3 regions of the Citrobacter sp. VF227 genome follow, and region 3 is predicted to be linked to each of the others. Evidence: predicted binding sites of a transcription regulator. Region 3 holds the regulator's gene; each other region holds the start of a gene.
What was found. Region 3 encodes PurR, which represses purine synthesis genes. Its sites were predicted from a motif close to CANGCAAACGTTTGCNTG; they were not measured.
Positions count from the first base shown of each region.

Region 1: pyrD (quinone-dependent dihydroorotate dehydrogenase) is a predicted target of PurR. The motif match lies at 2,183-2,200, and genes of this name have one in related genera.
Region 2: glyA (serine hydroxymethyltransferase) is a predicted target of PurR. The motif match lies at 2,871-2,888, and genes of this name have one in related genera.

Region 1 covers NZ_JBRFVF010000002.1:181,103-185,497, reverse strand. The annotation lists gene ssuD (FMNH2-dependent alkanesulfonate monooxygenase) at 1-503, opposite strand, end outside; gene ACU8YC_RS08375 (sulfonate ABC transporter substrate-binding protein) at 500-1,474, opposite strand; gene ssuE (NADPH-dependent FMN reductase) at 1,467-2,042, opposite strand; gene pyrD (quinone-dependent dihydroorotate dehydrogenase) at 2,285-3,295, shown strand; gene zapC (cell division protein ZapC) at 3,461-4,003, shown strand; gene ACU8YC_RS08355 (YcbX family protein) at 4,000-4,395, opposite strand, start outside.
Region 2 covers NZ_JBRFVF010000012.1:58,588-62,982, reverse strand. The annotation lists gene glrR (two-component system response regulator GlrR) at 1-992, shown strand, start outside; gene glnB (nitrogen regulatory protein P-II) at 1,053-1,391, shown strand; gene hmpA (NO-inducible flavohemoprotein) at 1,488-2,678, opposite strand; gene glyA (serine hydroxymethyltransferase) at 3,005-4,258, shown strand; gene hcaD (phenylpropionate dioxygenase ferredoxin reductase subunit) at 4,326-4,395, opposite strand, start outside.
Region 3 covers NZ_JBRFVF010000001.1:243,058-247,452, forward strand. The annotation lists gene punC (purine nucleoside transporter PunC) at 1-365, opposite strand, end outside; gene punR (DNA-binding transcriptional activator PunR) at 479-1,411, shown strand; gene purR (HTH-type transcriptional repressor PurR) at 1,408-2,433, opposite strand; gene cydH (cytochrome bd-I accessory subunit CydH) at 2,731-2,820, shown strand; gene ACU8YC_RS01270 (MFS transporter) at 2,996-4,165, shown strand; gene sodB (superoxide dismutase [Fe]) at 4,205-4,395, opposite strand, start outside.

The DNA of each region.
Region 1 (4,395 bases), on a different contig from region 3:
TGGATCGGCGGGAAGAACAGTTTTGCCCCGCGGACATGAATATATTTGCCGTTGAAATCCACGGTTTCACCTTGCAGTAAGCGTCGCCAGACCTGAGTAAATTCGCCAGAGGCTTCATAGCGCTCGGTGTGATCGAGGAACACGCCGTCGCCAGCCAACTCCTGCGGATCGCTACCGGTCACCAGGTTAAATAGCGCCCGACCATTAGAAAGCCTGTCGAGCGTTGCTGCCTGACGCGCGGCAACCGTCGGTGAGGTGACGCTTGGACGCAGCGCGACCAGAAATTTTAATCGCTGAGTCACCGGGATCATCGAGGCGGCCACCAGCCAGGCATCTTCGCAGGAGCGTCCGGTGGGGATCAGCACACCGGTAAATCCCAGACGATCGGCCGTTTGCGCAATTTGTTGCAGATAACCATGATCGACCGGGCGCGAACCCTCTTCCGTTCCAAGATAATGACCGTCACCGTGGGTGGGTAAAAACCAGAACATGTTCAGACTCATAATTTTTCTCCTGCCTGCTGAGTGGGTTGCCAGATACGCTGGCGAATATCGATTTTTTTCGGCACCAGACGGTTGTCATAAAACAGATCGGCGGTTTGTTGCTGCAATGCGGCAACAGAGTCGCTGATGAGGGTAATGGTGGTTGGCGGGCGGTGATCCAGATAGGACGCAATCACCGGTTCGGGCAGACCCATGGTTTTAGCCAGCAGGGTGATGCTTTGCTGGCGCTGGCTGAGGGTTAACGCATCGGCCTGGCTAAAGGTATTCAGTACGCCAAGAACAAAAGCGCCATTTTTCTCGGCATAAGGACGAGCGGCGAGATAAAACGAACCGGTCTGCTTCAGATCTGAGCCGTCTTTGAGCACGCGCACATCACCTTGCAGTAACGCGGCGGAATAGTAGGGATCCCAGATAGCCCATGCCTCAACGTTTCCTTGCTGGAAGGCCGCTCGCGCATCGGCGGGGGTCAGATAAGTCGGTTGAATATCGGTAAATTTCAGCCCGGCCTGTTGCAGCGCTCGGAGCAGTAAATTGTGGGCGCTTGACCCTTTCTGGAATGCGACTTTATGTCCTTTAAGCTGCGCGACGTTCTGAATCGGGCTATCTTTTGGCACCAGAATCACTTCAGCTTTCGGTTTGGGGGGCTCAACGCCCACGTACACCAGATCGGCTCCGGCAGCCTGGGCGAATATTGGTGGAATGTCACCCGTACTGCCGAGATCGATACTGCCGATATTCAAGGCTTCCAGCATTTGCGGCCCTGCCGGGAACTCAACCCACGAGATTTTGGTCTGTGGATAGCGCTTTTCCAACAATTGATGGCTTTTTGCCAGCACCATACTGACGCTTCCTTTCTGATAGCCGATACGCAGGGCATCGGGCGCAGACTCTGCGGCATACGCCAGCGTTGACAGTGACAGCAACCCGGCCAGTGCGAGCCATGATCTGTGGCGCTTGAGCAAATTAAGCATGGGCAGTACCCCGCAGTGTGTTCAGTTGGGGGCGTTGGATATCGCGACGATGCAATGCCAGCCAGAAGGTGGCGAGTGCACTGTCCAGGCGCTGCTGCAGGTTGGGCGTAAACTGCGGTTTATGCTGATAATCGATGACCTGTGAATCATCGGCAAATACGCCGTGCAGGATCTCCTGGGCTTTTAACGTACTTAGTACCGGTTTCAGCGCGTAATCGACGGCCAGTAAATGCGCCACGCTGCCACCGGTCGCCAGCGGCAACACCACTTTTCCTTCCAGCGCCCGCTCGGGAAGCAGATCGAGCAGCGTTTTCAGTACGCCAGAGTAAGCGGCTTTGTAGATCGGCGTGGCGACAATCAGCCCGTCAGCATCCTGCAATTGTTCGCTGAATGTCTTCAGCGTCGGACTATCAAAACGGGCACAGATGAGGTCTTCCGGGGCAAAGTTATGCAGGTTCCAGTGAAAGACTTCGACATCCTGACCATTGAGTTTTTCTCGGGCATATTCCAGTAACGCGCTGGAGCGAGAGGGAAAGCGTGGGCTTCCCGCCAGAGTAATGACGCGCATAATTTTAATCTCCGCTTATAACTAATTGTTTGCTTTTGTTTAACATTGATAACAATTTTTGCAGTCTGGCAGAGAGGCTCTGTTTATCGAAATGATTTATGCGGGATAGAAAAGTTGAAAAATGGATAAAATGAGTGAGACAGGAAAACGATTGCTATTTATTGCCGCAGGTCAATTCCCTTTTTGCTCACGATCGCACATAATACGCCCCCGGTTTGCACACCGGGAATCCAGGAGAGTTCATGTACTACCCCTTCGTTCGTAAAGCCCTTTTTCAGCTCGATCCAGAGCGCGCTCATGAATTGACATTCCAGCAATTACGTCGCATTACCGGCACGCCGCTTGAAGCGCTTGTCCGCCAGAAGGTACCTGCAAAACCGGTTACCTGTATGGGGCTGACGTTTAAAAATCCGCTCGGGCTTGCTGCCGGACTGGATAAAGACGGGGAGTGTATTGATGCGCTCGGCGCGATGGGATTCGGTTCCATTGAGATTGGTACCGTAACGCCGCGTCCTCAGCCGGGTAACGATAAACCGCGTCTGTTCCGTCTGGTTGATGCAGAAGGTTTGATCAACCGCATGGGGTTTAATAACCTGGGTGTTGATAACCTGGTTGAGAACGTTAAAAAATCGCATTTTGACGGTATTCTGGGGATTAATATTGGCAAGAATAAAGATACCCCGGTAGAGAATGGCAAAGATGACTATCTGATTTGTATGGAAAAAGTCTATGCTTATGCGGGTTATATCGCGATTAATATCTCTTCACCGAATACACCGGGATTACGTACGCTGCAATACGGTGAGGCGCTGGACGATCTCCTGACGGCAATTAAAAATAAGCAAAATGATCTTCAAGCGATCCACCATAAATATGTTCCGGTGGCGGTAAAGATCGCGCCGGATCTTTCTGTGGAAGAACTGATCCAGGTTGCTGACAGTTTAGTTCGGCATAATATTGATGGCGTAATTGCGACTAACACCACGCTCGATCGCTCTCTCGTTCAGGGAATGAAAAATTGCGATCAAATGGGGGGTCTTAGCGGGCGACCATTGCAATTAAAAAGTACAGAAATTATTCGCCAGTTGTCTCAGGAATTAAAAGGTCAACTGCCGATTATCGGAGTTGGTGGTATCGACTCGGTCATCGCCGCACGTGAGAAAATAGCTGCCGGTGCTTCACTGGTGCAGATTTATTCGGGCTTTATTTTTAAAGGTCCGCCGCTGATAAAAGAAATCGTCACCAATATCTGAATGCTACCTTAATCACAATCCAGGGCTTTATTTCTGGCCCTGGTTGTTTTATATTCCTTTACTGTTGCTTATTTAAACATTCTGAGCTTTTATTATTAAGGCAATAAGCGAAGCGGCAAAAGGATACTGTCGTAATGGCGATGATTAAGGAAAGGAGAGAAACTGATGCGAATTAAACCCGACGATAACTGGCGCTGGTATTATGATGAAGAGCACGATCGTATGATGCTCGATTTAGCCAATGGCATGTTATTCCGTTCGCGTTTTGCTCGTAAAATGCTCACTCCCGATGCATTTTCACCGTCGGGTTTTTGTGTTGATGACGCCGCGCTTTATTTTTCCTTTGAAGAAAAATGTCGCTATCTGGATTTAGCCAAAGAACAAAAAGCGGAACTGGTGCTCAATGCACTGGTGGCGATTCGTTATCTTAAACCACAAATGCCAAAAAGCTGGCACTTTGTCGCGCACGGTATTAACTGGTCGCCAACCGTGGGTGATGCCGCCTGTGTGGATTTAAGCGATACCGATGAACAGGTAAACCTGTTAGTGGTCGAGCCGGGTGAAAACGCCGCGCTTTGTCTGCTTGCACAACCTGGCGTGGTTATTGCTGGAAGAACCATGCAGCTTGGTGACGCGATTAAAATAATGAATGACAGACTGAAACCGCAGGTCGTTGTTGACAGTTTCAGCCTTGAGCAGGCGGTTTAACTCTCCAGCCTGATTGTCGTTTTCGGAACACAACTGCAGCACAGAATTGTCCCGTCATCTCCTATCGCTGATTTTTTCAGCGGGTTAACTTCGCCTTCTACCAGTCGAATTCGACAACATCCGCAAATCCCTGCCCGACATGAATAGGGAATCCGGATACCCTGATTTTCCAACTGTTCAAGCAATACCTGTTGATTATTGCCACGGAAGGTCTGCCCCTGCCAGTCAATCAGTACCGTGGCATCAGGCTGTTGTTCCTGTGCGGTATCATCTGACTCCGCCGCGCCGTATGCTCTGGCGGGGCCGGTTGCCAAAATTTCGACGTCATCGCCAACGCGAATCACGCCGCTGTTGCGCGCGATGAGATTCTGGCCGAAATCAACATCGCCGTT
Region 2 (4,395 bases), on a different contig from region 3:
ACGCAATTGACGGGGCGCTGGAACAGTCTGCGCCTGCTACTGATGATAGCTGGCGTGAGTCCATTGTCACCCGCAGTCCGCTGATGCTGCGTTTGTTGGAACAGGCGCGAATGGTGGCACAGTCGGACGTTAGTGTACTCATCAACGGCCAAAGTGGGACCGGGAAAGAAGTTTTTGCTCAGGCTATTCACAACGCCAGCCCGCGTAGCCACAAACCCTTTATTGCCATTAATTGCGGCGCGTTGCCGGAACAATTGCTGGAGTCTGAACTGTTTGGCCATGCGCGCGGCGCTTTTACCGGCGCGGTGAGTAATCGTGAAGGGCTGTTTCAGGCTGCGGAAGGTGGGACGCTGTTTCTCGATGAGATTGGCGATATGCCAGCACCGTTGCAGGTTAAATTACTGCGCGTGTTGCAGGAACGAAAAGTCAGACCGCTGGGAAGTAACCGCGATATCGACATTGATGTGAGGATCGTTTCCGCGACGCACCGCGATTTACCCAAAGCCATGGCGCGGGGAGAATTTCGCGAGGATTTGTACTATCGCCTCAACGTGGTGAGTCTGAAGATCCCGGCACTGGCCGAACGTACGGAAGATATTCCGCTGCTGGCAAACCATCTGCTACGCCAGTCTGCTGAACGACATAAACCGTTCGTGCGCGCCTTTTCAACCGATGCCATGAAGCGGTTAATGACCGCCAGTTGGCCGGGCAACGTGCGTCAGTTGGTCAACGTGATTGAACAGTGCGTCGCGTTGACCTCTTCCCCGGTGATCAGCGATGCGCTGGTGGAGCAGGCACTGGAAGGGGAGAACACCGCGCTGCCGACCTTTGTTGAGGCGCGTAATCAGTTTGAACTCAATTACCTGCGTAAGCTGCTGCAAATTACCAAGGGTAATGTGACCCATGCGGCGCGAATGGCTGGGCGCAACCGCACTGAGTTCTACAAGTTGCTTTCTCGCCATGAGTTAGATGCAAACGATTTCAAAGAATAGTTTTCCGGATTATGTTACGTTTATCCGATCAAAAGACAGGCGACCTTTTCAAGGAATAGCATGAAAAAGATTGATGCGATTATTAAACCCTTCAAGCTGGACGACGTCCGCGAAGCGCTGGCCGAAGTTGGCATTACCGGTATGACTGTAACAGAGGTCAAAGGCTTTGGCCGTCAGAAAGGCCATACCGAGCTGTACCGCGGCGCGGAATATATGGTGGATTTTCTGCCGAAAGTAAAAATTGAAATTGTGGTTACCGACGACATCGTAGATACCTGCGTCGACACCATTATTCGTACCGCCCAGACCGGCAAAATCGGTGACGGTAAGATTTTTGTCTTTGACGTGGCTCGCGTTATTCGTATTCGTACCGGTGAAGAAGACGACGCGGCAATCTAAGCCGCGCCGTGCTTGCCGAATGGCGGTGTAAACACCTTCTCAGGCCTACAATATCTCGTAGGCCTGAGAAGCGCAGCGCCATCAGGCATAACGTAATTACAGAACTTTATGTGGGCCGAAACATTCGTAATGAATGTTCTCGTTTTTTACGCCCAGACCAACCAGCTGCTTTGCGGCAAACTGCATAAAGCCAACCGGACCGCACAGATAAAACTGCATCGCCGGGTCGCTGATTGCGCCTTCCAGTTTATTCAGATCCATCAGACCTATACTATCAAACGCACCTTTCGCGCGATCAGCTTCGGTTGGCTCGCGATACCAGGTGTGTGCGCTAAAGCGCGGCAGCGTTTTGCCGAGTTCATTCACTTCATCGGCGAAGGCATGGACATCACCGTTTTCAGCCGCATGGAACCAGTTAACCTGCGCCGCATGGTTTGCTTTCACCAGCGTATCCAGCATCGCCAGCATTGGGGTCTGACCTACGCCTGCGGAAATCAGAGACACAGGGGTATTAGTCGCGACATCCATAAAGAAATCGCCCGCAGGTGCGGCTAAGTGAACAACGTCGCCAACATTCGCATGATTGTGCAGCCAGGTGGAAACCTGACCACCGTCTTCACGCTTAACGGCAATCCGATAGCCTTTGCCATCAGGTTTACGGGTCAGTGAGTACTGACGAATTTCCTGATGCGGGAAACCTTCCGGCTTCAGCCAGACGCCCAGGTATTGCCCCGGATGATATTCAGCTACCGCGCCACCGTCGACAGGCTCAAACTCAAAGCTGGTGATAAGCGCGCTTCGCGGCGTTTTTGCCACGATACGGAAAGGTCGAGTACCTTCCCAGCCGCCATTTTTATTGGCATTTTCGCTATAGATTTGCGCTTCACGGTTGATGAAAACGTTCGCCAGTACACCATACGCTTTACCCCACGCATCCAGGACTTCCTGGCCTGGGCTGAACATTTCGTCCAGCGTTGCCAGCAAATGACCACCCACGATGTTGTACTGCTCTGGTTTAATCTGGAAGCTGGTATGCTTCTGCGCGATTTTCTCAACCGCTGGCAACAGCGCCGCCAGGTTTTCGATATTGCTGGCATACGCGGCAATCGCGTTAAACAGCGCTTCGCGCTGATCGCCATTACGCTGGTTACTCATGTTGAAAATTTCTTTCAGCTCTGGGTTATGCGTAAACATGCGATCGTAGAAATGGGCGGTCAGCTTCGGACCTGTTTCAACCAGCAGGGGAATGGTGGCTTTAACTGTAGCGATGGTTTGTGCGTCAAGCATACGGTCTTCCTTTATCTGAGACTTTAATGATGTATGTCAAATACATCTTATAAAAAATACCCCTGCATTGTAAATGGTTCTTTGTAACTTTGCGTTGTAAAGGTTACATCGTGAAAAATCTGCATCACAAACCTGAAAAGAAATCCGTTGAAATTCAGCAGACCTTTGTTCTCCAAAGCCTTGCGTACCGTGAAGGTAATCGTTTGCGTAAAATCCTTTGTCAAGACCTGTTATCGAAGAATGATTCGGTTATACTGTTCGCCGTTGTCCTACGGACCGCCTTTTAAGGCCGAAAATTTTATTGTTAGCTGAGTCAGGAGATGCGGATGTTAAAGCGTGAAATGAACATTGCCGATTATGATGCCGAACTGTGGCAGGCTATGGAGCAGGAAAAAGTACGTCAGGAAGAGCACATCGAACTGATCGCCTCCGAAAACTATACCAGCCCGCGTGTTATGCAGGCGCAGGGTTCTCAGCTGACCAATAAATACGCTGAAGGTTATCCGGGCAAGCGCTACTACGGCGGTTGTGAGTACGTTGATATCGTTGAACAACTGGCTATCGATCGTGCAAAAGAGCTGTTTGGCGCTGACTACGCTAACGTGCAGCCGCACTCCGGTTCTCAGGCTAACTTCGCTGTTTACACCGCTCTGCTGCAACCGGGCGATACCGTTCTGGGTATGAACCTGGCACAAGGCGGCCACCTGACTCACGGCTCCCCGGTTAACTTCTCCGGCAAACTGTACAACATCATTCCTTACGGTATTGATGATTCCGGCAAAATTGACTACGAAGATATGGCGAAGCAGGCCAAAGAACACAAATCGAAGATGATCATCGGTGGTTTCTCTGCTTACTCTGGCGTGGTTGACTGGGCCAAAATGCGTGAAATCGCTGACAGCATCGGCGCATACCTGTTCGTTGACATGGCGCACGTTGCGGGTCTGATTGCCGCAGGCGTTTACCCGAACCCGGTTCCACACGCACACGTTGTCACCACCACCACCCACAAAACTCTGGCGGGTCCGCGCGGCGGCCTGATCCTGGCGAAAGGCGGTGATGAAGAGCTGTACAAAAAACTGAACTCTGCGGTGTTCCCAAGTGCGCAGGGTGGCCCGCTGATGCACGTGATCGCGGCGAAAGCCGTGGCGCTGAAAGAAGCAATGGAGCCTGAGTTCAAGGTTTACCAGCAGCAGGTTGCTAAAAACGCCAAAGCGATGGTGGAAGTGTTCCTGAACCGTGGTTACAAAGTGGTTTCTGGCGGTACTGAAAACCACCTGTTCCTGCTGGACCTGGTTGATAAAAACCTGACCGGTAAAGAAGCTGACGCTGCGCTGGGCCGTGCCAACATCACCGTCAACAAAAACAGCGTGCCGAACGATCCGAAGAGCCCGTTTGTGACTTCCGGTATCCGTATCGGTTCTCCGGCAATCACTCGCCGTGGCTTCAAAGAAGCGGAAGCGAAAGAACTGGCTGGCTGGATGTGTGACGTGCTGGACAATATCAATGACGAAGCCGTAATTGAGCGCGTCAAAGGTAAAGTTCTGGACATCTGCGCACGCTTCCCGGTTTACGCGTAAGCGTCAATAGTTAGCTGTGAAAAAGGCCGCGAATGCGGCCTTTTTTATGTTCGATATCAGGCAGCAGTTATAACGATTTCAGCGCCACGCCTTCATCACACAACGCTTCCTCGCTCAAGGCTCGCTCTGACTGAATA
Region 3 (4,395 bases):
TAATCAGTGACCAGCGCCTGCCAGATTACCGATGCCGCACAGACACCAACGGCTTGAACAAAACGCAGCGCCAGCAGGCCTGTGGCGTTTTCAACCCACAGCATGCCCAGACTACCCAGAGCAAAGATAGATAAACCCAGCAACAAAATAGGTTTGCGGCCGTAGTGGTCGGAAAGTGGCCCCCACAGAAGCTGTGCCACGGCAAAACCGGCTAAGAACAAGCTAAGGCTGGCGCTGACGGCTGATGCAGGCGTTTGCAGATCGGACTGAATTGCGGCGAAGGCGGGCAGATACATATCCGTTGCCAGAAAGCCGAGCACGCTAAGACCCGCCAGCCAGACTAAAAACCCTTTCCCAGGTTGCATCATCATTTCTCTTTTTTTAGCAGTAGAACAATGCCGCTGAGTGTAGTGAGTGTAATTCTTGCTGTGAAACGCTAATATTTGCTTACTGATTTCAAATTTTTTGCAGGCAGAATATGTGGTCGGAATATTCACTTGAAGTGGTTGATGCGGTTGCGCGTAATGGCAGCTTTAGTTCGGCCGCGCAGGAGTTGCACCGTGTACCCTCAGCGGTAAGCTACACCGTACGTCAGCTGGAAGAGTGGCTGGCGGTGCCGCTTTTTGAGCGACGTCATCGGGATGTGGAGTTGACGCCTGCCGGTGCGTGGTTTCTCAAAGAAGGCCGCTCTGTTATCAAAAAAATGCAGATCACCCGCCAGCAATGTCAGCAAATTGCCAACGGCTGGCGCGGACAGCTGGCGATTGCGGTAGATAACATTGTTCGCCCGGATCGCACCCGACAGATGATCGTGGATTTCTATCGTCATTTTGATGATGTGGAACTGTTGGTTTTTCAGGAAGTGTTTAACGGCGTCTGGGATGCGCTGTCCGATGGTCGCGTTGAGCTGGCAATTGGCGCCACGCAGGCGATTCCGGTGGGGGGACGCTATACCTTTCGCGACATGGGAATGCTGAGCTGGAGTTGCGTGGTGGCCAGCCATCATCCGTTGGCGTCAATGCCTGGGCCGCTTAGCGACGACACGTTGCGCAACTGGCCGTCGCTGGTGCGTGAAGATACTTCCCGTACGCTGCCAAAACGCATTACCTGGCTGCTGGATAACCAAAAACGTGTCGTGGTGCCTGACTGGGAATCTTCCGCTACCTGCTTATCCGCAGGGTTGTGTGTTGGCATGGTACCGACGCATTTTGCCAAACCGTGGATCGATAGCGGCAAGTGGGTCGCGCTACAGCTGGAAAATCCATTTCCTGATGCCGCATGCTGTCTGACATGGCAACAGAACGATACGTCACCTGCATTGAGCTGGCTGTTGGACTATTTAGGGGATAGCGAAACGCTGAACAAAGAGTGGCTGCGGGAGCCAGATGAGGCTCCCGCACAACGGTCTTAACGACGGTAATCGCGGAACGGGCCGTCGGCAACGGAGCGACGCTCTACCAGACGCGGATGCACCTCGATAGATTGCGACTCTTCGCGTTTATTCACGATACGGTCTAACAGCATATTGAAGGCCGTTTCACCGAGCGAATCTTTAGGCTGGTGAATGGTCGTCAGAGCCGGCGTGAAGAAACGGGCGTTGCGCACGTTGTCGTAGCCGATAAGCGAGATATCCTGCGGTACCCGCAGTCCCATCTCATCAGCGGCGCACAGCGCACCCATCGCCATGATATCGCCACCACAGAAGACGGCGGTCGGACGATGCGGCTGTGACAGAATTTGCTGCATGGCGCGATAGCCGGATTCAGGCTCAAAATCCCCCTGGACAATCCAGTTGTCCGGTACTTTTATCAGCGCTTCTTCCATCGCTTTCATAAAGCCAGCCAGACGCCCGGCTCCGGTGTTACGTTCCATTGGGCCTGGGATCACGCCAATCTCACGATGACCGCGTTCGACCAGATACCGACCCGCCATGTAACCACCTTCGAAGGCATTATCAATGACGGTATCGGTAAAGTCGGCTTTGGCCTCGCCCCAGTCCATGACGACCATCGGGATATGGCGGTATTCTTCGAGCATCGAAAGCAGCGACTCCGGATACTCAGAGCACATCACCAGCAGACCATCAACGCGCTTTTGCGCCATCATCGACAGATAAGCCTGCTGTTTTTCAAGGCTGTTCCATGCGTTACCCAGAATCAGGGTATAGCCTTTCTGGAAACAGTTTTTCTCAACGGCTTCGATAATTTCAGCGAAATAGGCCGCTTCACTGCTGGTGGCCAGCAAGCCAATAGACTTGGTGTGATTCACCTTCAGGCTGCGCGCAACTGCGCTCGGAGAATAGTGCAGCTCTTTGATTGCCGCCCAGACAGCATTACGCGTTTCTTCCGCGACAAAGCGCGTCTTGTTAATCACGTGTGATACGGTTGTAGTGGAAACGTTTGCTCGCTTCGCTACATCTTTAATTGTTGCCATTACATCTCACTCCAGACCATATCCTAAGCTCCTGAGAATACTCCAGGTAAACGTTTGCCTTCACACACCCTTAGCGCAACGTAAGGGTTGCGGCACGCCGGGAAAACGACACGGAACGTCAGGAAGGGGTCAATGGCCGGTACGCTAATCAAGTAAGCGTGGAATTTTGTCTGATCTTAACGAAAAGGGGAAGAGTTAAAAGCAGTTATCAATATAAATCGTGAGAGATTTTTGCTTTCAAGTGTGTAAAAATGCGCAATATCACTTTTTGTGTGGGAATAAAAAGGAGAAAACTTGATGAGCACCGATCTGAAATTTTCGTTAGTGACTACCATTATTGTTCTGGGTTTGATCGTCGCGGGTGGCCTGACCGCAGCGCTGCATTAATTTCCTCGAGGGAGTTAGCTCTCCCTCACTCTTTCCGCTCGTCTATCTCTTCTATTGTTTGCGAATAAGCAAAAGTCTTTTGCAATTTTGTTAACTTTATTAATTTTGCGATCAATGTCATGCTTTTGACTCTTATTTTATGTCGCGCCACGGCTCGACGTTACGGAGTCGCAATATGAAACTCAATTATCCTTTACTGGCGCTGGCGATCGGAGCGTTTGGCATTGGCACCACCGAATTTTCGCCAATGGGATTATTGCCCGTCATAGCCAAAGGAGTGGATGTTTCGATTCCGGCCGCCGGCATGTTAATCAGCGCGTATGCGGTTGGCGTGATGGTGGGGGCTCCGCTGATGACATTATTATTGTCTCATCGTGCGCGACGTAATGCGTTGATTTTCCTGATGGCGATTTTCACGTTGGGTAATGTCCTCTCGGCGATTTCACCGGATTACTCCACGCTGATGTTATCACGCATTTTGACCAGTCTTAATCACGGGGCATTTTTCGGCCTTGGCTCTGTGGTTGCTGCAAGTGTGGTGCCCAAACATAAACAGGCCAGTGCCGTGGCAACCATGTTTATGGGGTTAACCATTGCCAATATTGGCGGCGTTCCGGCGGCGACCTGGCTTGGTGAAAGCATCGGCTGGCGCATGTCGTTCATGGCAACGGCAGGGCTCGGCGTTATCGCCATGGTCAGTCTGTTCTTCTCATTACCCAAAGGCGGGGCGGGAGAGCGTCCGGATGTCCGCAGCGAACTGGCGGTACTTATGCGTCCTCAGGTGCTGTCGGCTCTGCTGACGACCGTTCTGGGAGCAGGGGCGATGTTCACGCTTTATACCTACATCTCACCGGTGCTGCACACTATCACTCATGCCACACCAGCATTTGTGACCGGTATGCTGGTGCTGATTGGCGTGGGCTTCTCAATCGGTAACTATTTTGGCGGCAAGCTGGCTGACCGTTCAGTCAATGGTACGTTGAAAGGCTTTTTACTGCTGTTAATGGTTATTATGCTGGCCATTCCTTTCCTTGCGCGTAATGAGCCTGGCGCGGCGGTCAGTATGGTGGTCTGGGGTGCGGCGACATTTGCAGTGGTTCCACCGTTGCAGATGCGAGTGATGCGTGTTGCCAGCGAAGCGCCGGGTTTATCATCGTCAGTCAATATTGGCGCATTTAACCTGGGGAATGCACTGGGGGCCGCAGCCGGTGGGGCGGTGATATCCGGTGGACTGGGTTACAGTTTTGTGCCTGTGATGGGGGCGATTGTGGCAGGGCTTGCGCTGCTGCTGGTGTTCATTTCCGCAAGAAGACAGCCTGAAGAGGCTTGCACTACCGCGAATTAATGCAAAAACGCAGAAGGAAGCCCTTCTGCGTTATCTTTTTTATGCTGCGAAGTTCTTCGCAACAAACTCCCAATTCACCAGCGCCCAGAAATGTTCCAGGTAGCCAGGACGAGCATTGCGATAGTCGATGTAGTAGGCGTGTTCCCATACGTCAACGGTCATCAGTGGCGTCGCGTCGGTGGTCAGCGGCGTACCCGCGTTGGAGGTTGAAACGATAGCCAGTTTGCCAT